DNA from 2 places in the Ensifer sp. 22460 genome. Region 2 is predicted to be linked to the other one. Evidence: predicted binding sites of a transcription regulator. Region 2 holds the regulator's gene; the other holds the start of a gene.
What was found. The regulator PhoB, encoded in region 2, activates phosphate uptake and scavenging genes when phosphate is short. The targets are predictions, from matches to a motif close to TGTCATNNANCTGTCAT.

Region 1 (7,568 bases), on a different contig from region 2:
CGAACAGGATGCGCGGGTTGCCGCCGTCCATATCCATCAGCCGCAGGCGGACATCGAGATCCCTCGGATGATCGAAAACGTCACCGTCATAGGAGAGCACCAGCAGATGCTTCCCATCCGGCGACAGATGCGGAAACCAGTCGCCATAGGGGCTGTCGGTGATGCGCGTGACGTCACTGCCATCGGGGCGGATGCGCCAGATCTGCATGCGTCCGGTGCGGCTGGAGTTGAAATAGATCCATTCGCCATCCGCCGACCAGTCGGGTCCGTCGTTGCGCCCTTCCCCGTGGGTCAGCCGCTGCTCCTCGCCGCCATCAACCGAAATCGTATAGATGTCGAAGACCTGGTCGCGGATGCCGCAATAGGTCACTCTTCGCCCATCCGGCGACCAGCCGTGCCAATAGGACGGCAGGTTGCGGGTGACGAGCCGCGGCGTGCCGCCTCTAGCCGGCAGCAGGTAGATCGCCGACTTGCCGAACTCGGTCTTGTCGCTGATCGCGATGGTGGCGCCATCGGGCGAAATGCCGTGGTCGTTGTTGCAGAGCGCGGCAAAGCCGGTATCGATCTCCACCGGCTCCGAACCGTCGAAACCGAGGCGATAAAGACGGCCATCGCCGTTGATGACCAGGTGCGTGCCGTCCCGCGACCAGTTCGGCGCCTCGACCAGCCGATCGGTCTGCCAGACGACGCGCGTTTCACCGGTAACGATGTCATAGGTCTCGATGGAACTGCGCATCCCGTTCTCCCGCCGCGACCAAGGCAGCTATTTGCGTTCTTCGCCGGCCGGCAGCGTCGCCGCGACCTTGGCGCAGATCGACTGCATCAAATTGGAATTGCGTTGATCTCGCCAGGTCGAGACGACGCCCCAAGCCAACAGCACAAGGATGCAGACGAAGGCCACGCCGACGATGGCGATACTGCCGCTTGCAAGACCATAGATGCCGAAGACCGCCGGCGTCGCGAAATAGGCGATCTGCGCCGAGAGCTGCCGGCCAGCAGAAACGTCGCTCAGCGACCACAGCCGGATCAGCCGGATTTCCTCGTCCGTGAACTCCGGACAGCTTTCCTTGCCGTCCCGCCCTTGGCCGAACGCGCTCATCGGCTACCCTCGATCGCGGAAGCGGTTGGTGATCGGGTACCGCCGGTCGCGGCCAAAATTCTTCTTGGTGATCTTGACGCCCGGCGCCGATTGCCGCCGCTTGTATTCGGCAATGTAGAGCAGGTGTTCGACCCGGTGAACCGTCGCCTCGTCATGGCCGCGGGCGACGATCTCGTCGGTCCCCATCTCCTTTTCCACCAGGCATTCGAGAATGTCGTCGAGCACCGGATAGGGCGGCAAAGAATCCTGGTCCGTCTGGTTGGGACGCAATTCAGCCGAGGGCGCCTTGTCGATAATATTTGGGGGAATGACGACGCCGGAGGGTCCAAGCGCGCCCGGCGGAACCTTGGTGTTGCGCCAGCGCGAGATGGCATAGACCTCCATCTTGTAGAGATCCTTGATCGGATTGAAGCCGCCGTTCATGTCGCCATAGAGCGTGGCATAGCCGACCGACATTTCCGACTTGTTGCCCGTCGTCACCACCATCGAGCCGAACTTGTTGGAGATCGCCATCAGGATGGTGCCGCGGGTACGGCTCTGCAGGTTCTCCTCGGTGATGCCGGATTCGGTCCCCTCGAACATGTCGGAGAGCGCGCTTAAGAACCCTTCGACCGGCTCGGAGATCGGCACGATATCGTAGCGGCAGCCGAGCGCTGCGGCACATTCCTTGGCGTCCTTCAGCGATTCCTGCGAGGTGTAGCGATAGGGCAGCATGACGGTGCGCACCCGCTCCTCGCCGAGCGCATCGACCGCCAGCGCCGCGCAGATCGCGGAATCGATACCGCCGGAAAGGCCGAGTACGACGTTCTTGAAGCCGTTTTTGTTCACATAGTCACGGAAGCCGAGCATGCAGGCGCGGTAGTCCGCCTCCTCGCGCTCCGGCAGGCGCGACTGCAGCCCGCTTTCGCAATGCCAGCCGCTTTCGCCCTTCTTCCATTCGACGATCGAAATCGCCTCTTCGAACTGGCTCATCTGGAAGGCGAGAGACTTGTCGGTGTTGAAGGCGAAGCTTGCGCCGTCGAACACCAGTTCGTCCTGGCCGCCGAGCTGGTTGGCATAGATCATCGGCAGGCCGGTCTCGAGCACCTGCTTGAGGACCACCTGGTGGCGCACATCCACCTTGCCGCGAAAATAGGGCGAACCGTTCGGCGACAGCAGGATTTCCGCGCCGCTTTCCGCTAGTGTCTCGCAAACGCCGAGATCGCCCCAGATGTCCTCGCAGATCGGAATGCCGATGCGCACGCCGCGGAAATTCACCGGGCCCGGCATCTCGCCCTGGTCGAAGACGCGCTTCTCGTCGAACTCGCCATAGTTCGGCAGATCGACCTTGTCGCGGAACGCGATCACCTTGCCATCGTCAAGCACGGCCACCGAATTGTGCCGGCCGGTCTTGGCTTGGCGCGGGAAGCCGATGATGACGCCCGGGCCGCCGTCCGCCGTGTCGCTCGCGAGCTTCTCGACCGCCTGGAGGCAGGCCTTCAGGAATGCCGGCTTCAGCACGAGATCTTCGGGCGGATAGCCGGAAATGAACAGCTCCGTCAAAAGCAGGAGATCGGCGCCCTGGCGCGCCGCATCGGCACGCGCCTCACGCGCCTTGGCCAGGTTTCCGGCGATGTCGCCCACCGTGGGATTGAGCTGGGCGATTGCGATGCGCAGGAGCGAGGGGGCGATCTTGTGAGCGGTCATGAGCGGGCCTGTCGGTCTGTTCTGAGCGATTGCGTCTGACTTTCGCAATGTTCTTTAGCGCAATCCGCAGGAAAATACCCACAGGCAATCGCCGCTCCGCGAAAAAAACCGAAAAATTCTGTCTTTCCCGGTTCTTATGAAGGGCCGTTGCAGCGCCCTCACGCGACGAAAAGCTGTTCCCAAACCCCGTTAAGAAACCATTCATCCCCTGTTCAAAAAGACGGGCGTATGACAGTTACACGACACATTTATGAAACTGGAGAACATGTTGGCTAGTATCGATTCCGCTGTCGCGAGAGGTTCGCGCGTCTATGTCGATAGACCCGGCTTCACCGCACGGCACGCCAAGACGCTTGCGGCCACCCGCAGCGCATTGTTCTCCCTTTTTGTCGCAGCCGCTCTCGTCTTCGCCGTCGAGCTGATCGTGCGCCAGTCGATGGCCGATACGCTCGCCTATATGCTCGACCCGACGCGCCCGGCGCTGACGACTGTCGGTGCATTCTTCCTGATGCTGCTGGCCGTCGACGGCATTTTCGGCCGCGAACATAAGTCGGCCGTGGTGATTGCGCCGCTCGCCATCATACCCGCCGTCGTCTGCCAGCAGAAGCAGGTCTTCCTGTCCGATCCGCTTTATCCGACCGATTTCCTGTTCGGCCGCCAGATCATGGAATTGATGCCGGTGCTGGTGAAGGACCGCCCCTGGACCGCCGTCGGCATCGTCGTCGGCCTCATCGCCGCCGTTGCCGCCATCGGCCTCTTGCTGCGCTACGCCTGGCGCAATTTCCCCAAGCTGACGCGCCGCGAGCGCATCGCTCGTGCGGCCTTTGCGCTGCCGCTGCTCTTCGCCTTCTGGCACATCATGGATTACAACCAGTTCTCCTGGATCCGTGATCGCCTGAAGGTCATCCCCATCATGTGGGACCAGACCGAGAACTATAAGCACAACGGCTTTGCGCTTGCCTTCGCCATCAACCTGCCGATGGCCAATGTCAGCGCGCCCGCTGGCTACATGGCCGACGCCATCGATCGCATTCCGGTGAAGCCGCTTCCGGCTGGCACCTCGCACCGCGGCAAGCCCGACGTCATCGTGCTGATGAGCGAATCCTTCTGGGATCCGACCCGCCTGCCCAACGTCAAGCTCTCGCCCGATCCGATGCCGACGATCCGCGAGATGCAGTCGGGCAACGTCTTCTCGCCGGAATTCGGCGGCATGACCGCCAATGTCGAGTTCGAGGCGCTGACCGGCTTCTCCAACGCCTTCCTGCCCTATGGCAGCATTCCGTACCAGCAGTACATCCGCAACCCGATCCCGTCGCTCGCTACCTTCTTCCGTGGCGAAGGCTATGTCTCGCGCGCCATCCATCCCTTCCAGAGCTGGTTCTGGAACCGTACCGCCGTCTACAAGGCCTTCGGTTTCGACACCTTCAAGTCGGAAGAGAACATGCCGCCGATGCAGAAGCGCGGCATCTTTGCCTCGGACGAGTCGCTGACGCATGAGATCATCCGCCAGGCCGACGCCATGGACGATCCGTTCTTCTTCTTTGCGGTGACACTGCAGGGCCATGGCCCCTATGAGGCAAACCGCTATGCCAAGAACACCATCAAGGTCGAAGGCAACCTGCCCGAAAGCGACCGGCAGGTGCTGGAAACCTATGCTCAAGGCATCAAGGAAGCCGACGAGAGCCTGAAGAAGCTGATGGACTGGGCAAAGAAGCGCGATCGCGAAACGATCATCGTGCTGTTCGGCGACCACCTGCCGCCGCTCAACACGGTCTATACCAGCACCGGCTTCATGAAGGGCGTCACGGCGGAGCGCAAGGGCTCGAAGGACCAGATGAAGGCGCAGCACGAAACGCCGCTCGTCGTCTGGTCGAACAAAACAGGCCCGAGAAAGAACGTCGGCACGATCAGCCCGGCCTTCCTCTCCTACCAGATCCTCAAGCAGTCCGGCTACGAGCACCCCTATTACACCGGGTTCCTCGGCAAGGTTCATGACCAATACCGGGTCGTCGACCGCTACATGCTGATCCGCAGGAACGGCAAGGAAGTCGCCGAGTGGTCGCGCCAGCCGAAGGTGCCGGCTCTCTTGCGTGACTATCGCTTCCTGCAGCACGACATGATGTTTGGAGACCGCTTCTCGACCGACCGGTTCTTCAAGTCCCACGCCGACCTCTTCGCAAGCGCGGCCGAGACCCACTGAACCACGAGCGCCGGACCGGCCACACCCGGTCCGGCTCTTCATGCTCTCGGTCGGCCAGATTTTTCCGCGACGCAAAACCGCCACGCACATTTGCTGGAAATGCTCTAGATTTTCTCCGGTCAACCCCGGAGATCGCCATGCCGCATTTCAACAACATCTCGCACCAGTTCTTCGGCAAGCCGCTCAGCGAACTCGGCGAGATCGAGCGCCGCATCCTCGCCTACGCCCGCGAGCGGCGCACGCTGACCACCGATACCAATGCGGCCTTCGCTGCCGAGCAAACCTTAGGCGACAGGCTCGCCGACAACATTGCCCGCGTTGGCGGCTCCTGGAGCTTCATCGTCACCTTCTGCAGTTTTCTCGTCTGCTGGGTCATCGTGAACTCGGTGCTGTTGGTGACCGGAGCGTTCGACCCCTACCCCTACATCTTTCTCAACCTCGTGCTTTCCATGCTTGCCGCACTGCAGGCCCCAATCATCATGATGTCGCAGAACCGTCAGGCCGAACGCGACCGCTTCGCAGCGTCCAAGGACTACGAGGTCAATCTCAAGTCGGAAGTCGAACTGATCGCCCTGCATCACAAGGTCGACGACGTGTTGCTGCGTGAGATTTCGGAACTGCGTGCCGACCTCGCAACGCTCAACCGCCAGCTCGAGCACTACCGTCCAGCACCCGGGCAGGACTGACCGAAAACCCACGACACGCAGGATCAGATCCCGCGGTGCCGCGCCGTAGCGCGGGCGCCCACACCCCCGCTTCGCTGCCATCGGCAACTTATTGGAGTATGAAAAAATTAATATTTGAGGACCATCTTATGGGTGCAGGGACATTCGAAAAAAATACAGCAACGTGGGTACGCGGAGATGCTGCAATGTCCAACTTCAAGCGCCTTTTCGGCGGCCGAGACGGCGCCGCTGCAATCGAATTCGCAATCATAGCGCCGCTCTTCTTCCTTTGCGTGCTGACCTTGATCGCCTACGGCGTCTATCTCAGCACAGCGCATTCCATACAGCAGATCGCCGCCGATGCCGCGCGCACAGCCATCGCTGGACTATCCCAAGGCGAGCGTGAACGCCTCGCGACCGACTACATCCGCCGCACCACGATGGATCAGGCCTTCATAAAATCCTCGCGTATGACCGTGACCGTCAAAGACGACGCCAGCAACGCCAACCAGTTCACCGTTCGGATCAAATACGACGCCGCCGACCTCCCGATTTTTAACCTTTTCACGTTCGCGATGCCGAGCAGCCAGATCGAGCGCTTTGCAACCATACGCGTGGGAGGGGTCTGACATGGCGTGGAAATCAACGCGACTGCGCACGCTGCTCCGATCACAAGACGCCAATATCGGCATCTCTGCCGCACTGGTTATGCCACTGGTCATCGCCTCAATGGGGCTCGGCATCGACTACGGCTATCTCACCGTGCAGAAACGTGAGATGCAGTCGGCGGTCGACCTTGCCGCGATCGCAGCGGCCGCCAATATCACGTCGGCCGAGAAGGCCGTGCTCAACCATTTCTCCAACAATGGCCTCAACTACGCCGTGGCCACGCCGACCGGGCTGATGACGGTCGATGGCAAGGTGCTGCCGCTGAGCGATGTCGGCACGGGCAAGGTGGATGGCGTGGCCACGCTGGCGCGCGGCCGCTATATCCCCGACCCGTCCGTCGAGGCCGGACAGCGCTTCATCAAGGACGCAACGCCGACCGATGCCGTTCAGGTTCTGCTGGAAAAGAAAGGCCAGATCTTCCTTGCCTCCATGTTCAGCGCGCCGCCGGATTTAAGCGTCATCGGCACGGCCGCCAGCTCCAAGATTGCCGCCTTCTCTGTCGGCTCGCGTCTCGCCAGCCTGAACGACGGGTTGCTGAATTCGATCCTCGGGCAAATGCTCGGCACGACCATCTCCCTCAAGGTCATGGATTATCAGGCGCTCATCGACGCCGACATCGACGTCCAGCCGTTCCTGGAGATCGTCGCGACAAAGCTGAACCTGACCACCGCCTCCTATGAGGACGTGCTGAAGGCCAATCTGACCATGCCGCAGTTGCTCTCCTCGATGCGGCTCGTCCAGGGTCTTTCAGGCACAGTGACAGCCGCGCTGAAGAGCATCGAGCTTTCGACCGCAAACAACAAGAAGACCGTCACACTGGCCCAGATCCTCAACCTCGATCCGAAAAAGAACCTGCAGATCGATGCCGGTTCCGATTGGGCGATGAAGATCAGCGCGCTGCAGATCGTCTCCGCGGCCGCCGCAATTGCCAATGGCGAACACCAGATCGCGCTCAACGCCGTGACCGGGCTTCCCGGCATCGCTTCTGCCAAGGTCAAGCTCGCGATCGGCGAGCCGCCGGTCCAGACGCCCAGCCACCGCCTCGGAACCCCGGGGGCGGCCGTGCGCACCGCCCAGACCCGCCTCGCCGTCGAAGTCAACGTCGATGGCCTTGCGGCCCTTGCCGGCATCCGCATCAGACTGCCGATCTACGTCGAACTTGCCTATGCCGAGGCGAAACTTGCCGACATCCGCTGCTACGGCGGTACTCCGGAAAACGCGGCGGTCAGCGTCGACGCGGTGCCGGGCA
Region 2 (7,568 bases):
CTGCCGGCGGCGCTCGTTCTCGGCGCCTGGCTGATTACCGGTCCTATCTATATTGACGGGAGCACGCGCGCGGCCCTGCCGGACACCGTCCAGAACCAGGGGGCCGCCGCGGTTCAGCTCGCGCTCGGCCAGGTCAAGTCCGTTGCCGGTGGTCTGCTGCGCCTGAGCGGCGAGGAGGTCGCGGCACTCGAAAGCGGTGCCGCCAATCTCCGCTCGACGCTCGCGGCCAAGGGCGTCGCCCTGGCCGGCGAAGGCGAGCCCTACATGGTCACCGTCGCCCAGCATTTCAACGCGATGACCGCCGCCAACCGCTGGCTGATGACCGCGGCCGTACTGTTGATCGCGATTGCCGGCGGCATCTACGCCATCCGCAACATCGCTACCCGCTTCCGTGCACGCAACCAGGTCGAGCGGGTCATTCTCGGTTCGCTGATCGTCGCGTCTTCCATCGCCATCCTGACGACGGTCGGCATCGTCGCCTCGATGCTGTCGGAAGCCGGCCGCTTCTTCACCATGGTCTCGCCGTTCGAATTCTTCTTCGGCACGGTCTGGGATCCGCGCTTCGCTGCTGCCGGCAGCGGCGGCGCCTCCGGCCAGTTCGGGCTGATCCCGCTTCTCACCGGCACGCTCTACATCGCTTTCGTCGCCATGCTCTTTGCAGTGCCGATCGGCCTCTTCGCAGCCATCTACATGGCGGAGTATGCAAGCCCGCGCTTGCGTTCGACCGCAAAGCCGCTGCTCGAAGTGCTCGCCGGCATCCCGACCATCGTCTACGGTTTCTTCGCTCTCGTGACCGTTGGTCCGTTCCTGCGTGATATCTCGGCGCAGCTGAACGGCCTTGCCACCGGCAATTACCAGAACTTCATCCAGGCGCAGAGCGTGGTCACCGCAGGCATCGTCATGGGCATCATGCTGATCCCGTTCGTGTCGTCGCTTTCCGACGACATTATCACCCAGGTGCCGCGCGCGCTGCGTGACGGGTCGCTGGGCCTCGGCGCCACCCGTTCGGAAACGGTCAAGAAGGTCATTCTTCCGGCTGCACTTCCCGGCATTGTCGGCGCGCTGCTTCTGACCGCATCGCGTGCCGTCGGCGAAACGATGATCGTGGTGCTTGCAGCCGGTGTCGCGGCCCGCATGCAGATCAATCCCTTCGAGCCGATGACGACGGTGACCGTGAAGATCGTCAACCAGTTGACGGGCGACCTCGAGTTCACCTCGCCGCAGACGCTGGTGGCCTTCGCGCTGGGCATCACGCTCTTTGTCATCACGCTCGGCCTCAACATTTACGCGCTCTACATCGTGCGCAAATACCGGGAACAGTACGAATGACCGACATCGCTTCCCCGACCGTCCGGATCTCCGCCCGTCCTGAATCCGCAAAGCGCGATATCGGCATCAAGCGCCGCTATGCCGCCGAGCGCCGGTTCCGCGCCTACGGCATTGCGGCAATCAGCACCGGTCTCTTCTTCCTGGCGCTGCTGCTGTGGACCGTCATTTCCAACGGCTACACCGCGTTCCAGCAGACGACGATCACGCTGCCGATCGAATTCACCGAAAAGGTCATCGACCCCAACGGTGAGCGCACGACCGACAGCAAGGTACTGATGACCGCCAACTATCCGCTGCTGGTGCGTGATGCGCTCGTCAAGCAGCTCGGCATCGATGCGACCAAGCGGCCGCTGGTCAAGCAGGCGACCGACATGGTTTCTGCGAGCTCCCGTACGCTCTTGCGCGACATTGTCGTGGCGGATCCGTCCATCGTCGGCAAGACCATTCCGGTCACCCTTTTGGCCGAAGCCAACATCGACTCCGCCAACAAGGGGCAGATCGACCTCAAGGTCGAAGAGAGCAAGCGCAAGGTCAAGGACCAGCAGGTCACCTGGATGAACGAGCTCGCAAGCGCCGGCGTCCTGAAGAAGAGCTTCAACACCGGCATCTTCACCTTCGGCGCCTCCAGCCGTCCTGAAGCGGCGGGCGTCGGCGTTGCCGCCCTCGGCTCGTTCTACATGATGCTGATCGTGCTCCTGCTGTCGTTGCCGATCGGCGTTGCCGCCTCGATCTATCTCGAAGAGTTCGCTCCGAAGAACCGGCTCACCGACCTGATCGAGGTCAACATCAACAACCTCGCGGCCGTTCCGTCGATCGTCTACGGTCTGTTGGGTCTCGCCGTCTTCATCAACTTTGCCGGCATGCCGCGTTCGGCGGCCGTCGTCGGCGGTTTCGTGCTGACGCTGATGACCCTGCCGACGATCATCATCGCCACCCGCGCGGCCTTGAAGGCGGTTCCGCCGTCCATCCGTTCGGCGGCGCTCGGTCTCGGTGCCTCGAAGATGCAGACCATCTTCCACCACGTTCTGCCGCTGGCCATGCCGGGCATTCTGACCGGTACGATTATCGGTCTTGCCCACGCGCTTGGCGAAACCGCGCCGCTCCTGCTGATCGGCATGGTCGCCTTCGTCGTCGACTATCCCGGTTCGCCGATGGAGCCGTCGACAGCGCTGCCGGTGCAGATCTACATGTGGGCCAACGAGGCGGAACGCGCCTTCGTCGAGCGCACCTCCGGCGCGATCATCATTCTTCTCATCTTCCTCGTCGTCATGAACCTTGGCGCCATTCTGTTGCGACGTCGCTTTGAGCGCCGTTGGTAGTGAGGTAATTACTATGAACATCATGTCAGAAGCAGCGGTCGAGAAAGCCTTGGATCAGAAAATGAACACGGTTCCCTTCAAGATGATCGGCAAGGATGTGTCGGTCTACTACGGCGAGAAGCGTGCGCTTTTCGACGTCAACCTCAACATCCGCGAGAACACGGTAACGGCGCTGATCGGTCCGTCGGGCTGCGGCAAGTCGACCTTCCTGCGCACGCTGAACCGCATGAACGACACCATCGAGAACTGCCGTGTGACCGGCAAGATCACGCTCGATGAGGACGACATCTACGACCCGACCATTGACGTGGTCGAGCTGCGCGCCCGCGTCGGCATGGTCTTCCAGAAGCCGAACCCGTTCCCGAAGTCGATCTACGACAACGTCGCCTACGGTCCGCGCATCCACGGACTTGCCCGCACCAAGGCGGACTTTGACGATGTGGTCGAGACCAGCCTGCAGAAGGCAGGTTTGTGGAACGAGGTGAAGGACCGCCTGCAGGAGCCGGGCACCGGCCTCTCCGGTGGTCAGCAGCAGCGCCTTTGCATCGCACGCGCTGTTGCCGTCAGCCCGGAAGTCATCCTGATGGACGAGCCCTGCTCGGCACTCGACCCGATCGCGACCGCCAAGGTCGAGGAACTCATCCACGAACTGCGCACGAACTTCACGATCGTCATCGTGACCCACTCGATGCAGCAGGCCGCCCGCGTGTCGCAGCGCACCGCCATGTTCCACCTCGGCAATCTCGTCGAGGAGAACGACACCGACAAGATGTTCACCAATCCGGATGACCAGCGCACCCAGGATTACATCATGGGCCGCTTCGGCTGAGGCCAATCACGGCTGCAACAGTCACTGGAAAGCGCCTGTAAGGATCGACGATCATGTCCATGCATATCATGTCCGCCTATGACGAAGAACTGAAGTACCTGACGCGCCGCATCTCGGAAATGGGCGGTCTCGCCGAGCAGATGGTCGCCGAATCCGTCCGCGCCCTGGTCAATTCCGACCTGGCGCTGGCGCAAAAGGTAATCTCGGACGACACCGTTCTCGATGATGCCGAGCGCCAGATCGGCGAGAAGGCGATTGTCACGATCGCCAAGCGCCAGCCGGTCGCCGCCGACCTTCGCGAGATCATGGGGTCGATCCGCATCGCCTCCGACCTGGAGCGTGTCGGCGACCTCGGCAAGAACACTGCCAAGCGCGTGATCGCGGTTGCCGGTTCGGGCATCCCGCGCAAGCTCGCCCGCGGTCTCGAGCATCTCGCCGAACTCGCTCTGGTGCAGCTCAAGGAAGTGCTCGACGTCTATGCGTCGCGTTCGCCGGAAAAGGCCAACAGCATTCGCGAACGCGACGAGGAGATCGATGCGATCTACACCTCGCTGTTCCGCGAGTTGCTCACCTACATGATGGAAGATCCGCGCAATATCACGCCCTGCACGCATCTTCTGTTCTGCGCCAAGAACATCGAGCGTATCGGCGACCACGCGACCAACATCGCCGAGACGATCTATTACATGGCGACGGGTGCCCAGCCGGAAGGTGAGCGCCCGAAGGATGACAACACGTCGACGTTGGGCTCGGTCAACGACTAGAAGGTTGGAGCGGGATGCGGGGGGGACAACCGCATACACTTTTCCTCATCCCGCTCTGGCGTTAAACGCGCCGTTCGCAATGCGTGCCCCATGAATATCATCCGGTCGCGGCTTCGGTCGCGGCCCCGAATTCCTGCATCTGAAGCATGCGGCTTTTCGCACCGCCTTTGAAATTGGCGGGGGTGCTCCAGATTTAGAGTGTCTGAGTGCCGGCCGGTCCGCTGGACCCGCACGGCGCTCGCGGTAAGGAGACGTTACCTGATGTTGCCAAAAATCGCCGTGGTCGAAGACGAAGAGGCGCTGAGCGTCCTGCTGCGTTACAATCTGGAAGCTGAAGGCTTCGACGTCGATACGATCCTCAGGGGTGACGAGGCGGAGATCCGGCTACAGGAACGCCTGCCCGACCTTCTGATCCTCGACTGGATGTTGCCGGGCGTCTCCGGCATCGAGCTTTGCCGTAGGCTGCGCCAGCGCCCGGAGACGGAGCGGTTGCCGATCATCATGCTGACGGCGCGCGGCGAGGAAAGCGAGCGCGTTCGCGGTCTGGCGACCGGTGCCGACGACTATGTGGTCAAGCCCTTCTCCACGCCGGAGCTGATGGCCCGCGTCAAGGCGATGCTCCGCCGGGCGAAGCCCGAAGTTCTCTCGACGCTGCTGCGCTGCGGCGACATCGAGCTCGACCGGGAAACCCATCGCGTCCATCGCCGCAGCCGCGAAGTTCGCCTGGGGCCGACAGAGTTCCGCCTGCTGGAGTTCCTGATGTCCTCTCCGGGCCGTGTCTTCTCGCGCTCGCAGTTGCTGGACGGCGTCTGGGGCCACGACATCTATGTCGACGAGCGGACCGTCGACGTGCATGTCGGCCGCCTGCGCAAGGCGCTGAACTTCTCGACCATGCCTGATGTCATCCGCACCGTGCGCGGCGCCGGCTACTCGCTCGAAAGCTGAGAAGGGCAAACAAAAGTCAATAAAAAAGGGGCCGATCGGCCCCTTTCGTTTTGGTCCTGTGCGGATCCTTAGCGCATCCGACGGCGCTCGGCGGACGGCTGGTAGGCAAGCCGCGCATGGAAGCTGCAATAGGGCGAAGCTTCCGGGGAATCGTTGCCGCAGAAATGGAACTCTTCCTTCAGCGGGTCGCCGATCGGCCACTTGCAGGTGCGTTCGGTGAGCTGGGTCAGCTCGAGGCGGCGCGACATTGGCACGACCACGTCGGTCTGGATGCTGAAATCCTGCTCGGCAACGAGATCGACTTCGATCTCCTCCTTGAGAACGGTGGCGCCGGACGGACGGGCAACGGTGCGGGTCGAAACGCGCGAGGCGTAGTTCGGAGCGCGCGGCGCCGAGGTCGGCCGCTTCGGGCGGGTCGCCGCAGTGGTGCTGCCGCCGGCTTTGGCGCGGCCTGGAAGGCTCAGGCGATGAACCTTGCCGATGACAGCGTTACGGCTGACGCCGCCGAGCTGTGCCGCGATCTGGCTTGCGCTCAGGCCCTCGGACCAAAGCTTCTTCAGTTTCTCCACCCGCTCGTCAGTCCAGTTCATTTCTGCACTCTCCGTTCTCAGCGTTGGGGATGGCAGAATCCCTCACCGCACCCCGGTTGAATCCCGAGGTTGCAAACGCGATAACTCTTTTGGTGACTAGGTCCGCCGCATGCGTCTAGTAATTGAATGTTAACGTACTGACCGTCGGACTCCGTGGCAAGAGTCCCGGGATTCACGCCGAATCGATTTCGTAGTTTTCCCCAACTTGCTCGGCTGGCGTTGCATTTTTGCAAGCCCTTCCGGGCGATTTTTTCGCCGCCGGGAAACGGGCTTCTCTGTTGCACTGCAAGGCTTGGTTTTATTGACATTGCGGCGCGAAATAGGAATAGTGCCTGCGCCGCCGAAAGGCGGCATTTTTGATTTTTATCGGGCCGCATGAAGCAGCGGGACCGATGCCGACTGGAGTAAGGAGAGCCTCGCATGACTGCAACCACGCCGCTTTACGATACCTACATGCGCGCGCCGTTGCGTTTCGAGCGAGGAGAGGGCGTCTGGCTGATCGCCGAAGACGGCTCGCGCTATCTCGACTTCGCCGCCGGCGTTGCCGTGAACTCGCTCGGCCACGCGCATCCGCATCTCGTCGAGGCGCTGAAGGCGCAGGCCGAGAAGGTCTGGCACCTTTCCAACCTTTACGAAGTTCCCGGTCAGGAAAGTCTTGGACGCCGCTTGGCGGCCGTCACCTTTGCCGATCGGGTCTTCTTCACCAATTCCGGTGCGGAAGCGCTGGAATGCGCGATCAAGACGGCGCGGCGGTACCACTTCGCCAAAGGCCAGCCGGAGAAGTTTCACATCATCACCTTCGAGGGCGCGTTCCACGGTCGCACGATCGCGACGATCGCCGCCGGTGGTCAGCAAAAGTACATTGAAGGTTTCGGGCCAAAGGCCCCAGGGTTCTACCAGGTTCCGTTCGGCGACATCGCGGCCGTCAAGAATGCGATCACCGAGGAGACCGCCGCGATCCTGATCGAGCCGATCCAGGGCGAGGGCGGCATCCGTCCCGCGACCAAGGAATTCATGCAGGAACTGCGCGCCCTCTGCGACGAATTCGGCCTGCTCCTGATCCTCGACGAGGTTCAGACCGGCGTCGGCCGCACCGGCAAGCTTTTTGCCCATGAGTGGACGGGCATCCGCCCGGATATCATGGCCGTTGCCAAGGGCATCGGCGGCGGCTTCCCGCTCGGCGCTTGCCTGGCGACGGAAGAGGCGGCAGCCGGCATGGTGGCGGGCACGCATGGCTCGACCTATGGCGGCAATCCGCTGGCGATGGCCGTCGGCAACGCCGTGCTCGACGTCATCCTCGCTGATGGCTTCCTCGCCCATGTGCGCGACGTCGCGCTCGTCTTCCGCCAGGGTCTTGCTTCGCTGAAGGATCGCTATCCCGATATCATCGAAGATATCCGCGGCGATGGCCTGATGCTGGGCATCAAGGTAAAGGGCCCCTCGGCGGATCTCCTGAAGGAGATCCGCGCCGAGAAGCTCCTGGCCGTGCCGGCCGGCGACAACGTGTTGCGCCTGCTGCCGCCGTTGACGGTGACGGCGGAGGAAGCACGCGAGGGCCTCGCACGCATCGAGCGCGCCGCCGAAGCAGTGCGGAAGGCAAGTGGTAACGCTGCGGCCTGACCGATAGGGCCAAGACTGACCCAGGATGGTAGAATGACCTTCGTGCGTTCACGCCGCTGCGTGGCGCACATAGGTTCGATTTTTTGAGGAACCGAGTACGATGGCAGGCACCAGACACTTTCTCGATCTTTCGGCCATGACGGCCGCCGATCTTCGGACGATCATCGATGAT

Region 1: ACTJKM_RS11920 (LTA synthase family protein) is a predicted target of PhoB. The motif match lies at 3,014-3,030, and genes of this name have one in related genera.

Annotation. Positions count from the first base shown of each region.
Region 1 is NZ_JBQENZ010000008.1:20,736-28,303, reverse strand. Features, by position in the region: gene ACTJKM_RS11935 (TolB family protein) at 1-736, opposite strand, end outside; gene ACTJKM_RS11930 (hypothetical protein) at 764-1,099, opposite strand; gene ACTJKM_RS11925 (NAD+ synthase) at 1,103-2,785, opposite strand; gene ACTJKM_RS11920 (LTA synthase family protein) at 3,054-4,985, shown strand; gene ACTJKM_RS11915 (DUF1003 domain-containing protein) at 5,123-5,671, shown strand; gene ACTJKM_RS11910 (TadE/TadG family type IV pilus assembly protein) at 5,857-6,279, shown strand; gene ACTJKM_RS11905 (pilus assembly protein TadG-related protein) at 6,281-7,568, shown strand, end outside.
Region 2 is NZ_JBQENZ010000012.1:187,069-194,636, forward strand. Features, by position in the region: gene pstC (phosphate ABC transporter permease subunit PstC) at 1-1,329, shown strand, start outside; gene pstA (phosphate ABC transporter permease PstA) at 1,326-2,648, shown strand; gene pstB (phosphate ABC transporter ATP-binding protein PstB) at 2,662-3,477, shown strand; gene phoU (phosphate signaling complex protein PhoU) at 3,528-4,241, shown strand; gene phoB (phosphate regulon transcriptional regulator PhoB) at 4,503-5,186, shown strand; gene ACTJKM_RS17210 (GcrA family cell cycle regulator) at 5,255-5,776, opposite strand; gene ACTJKM_RS17215 (aspartate aminotransferase family protein) at 6,197-7,396, shown strand; gene argF (ornithine carbamoyltransferase) at 7,497-7,568, shown strand, end outside.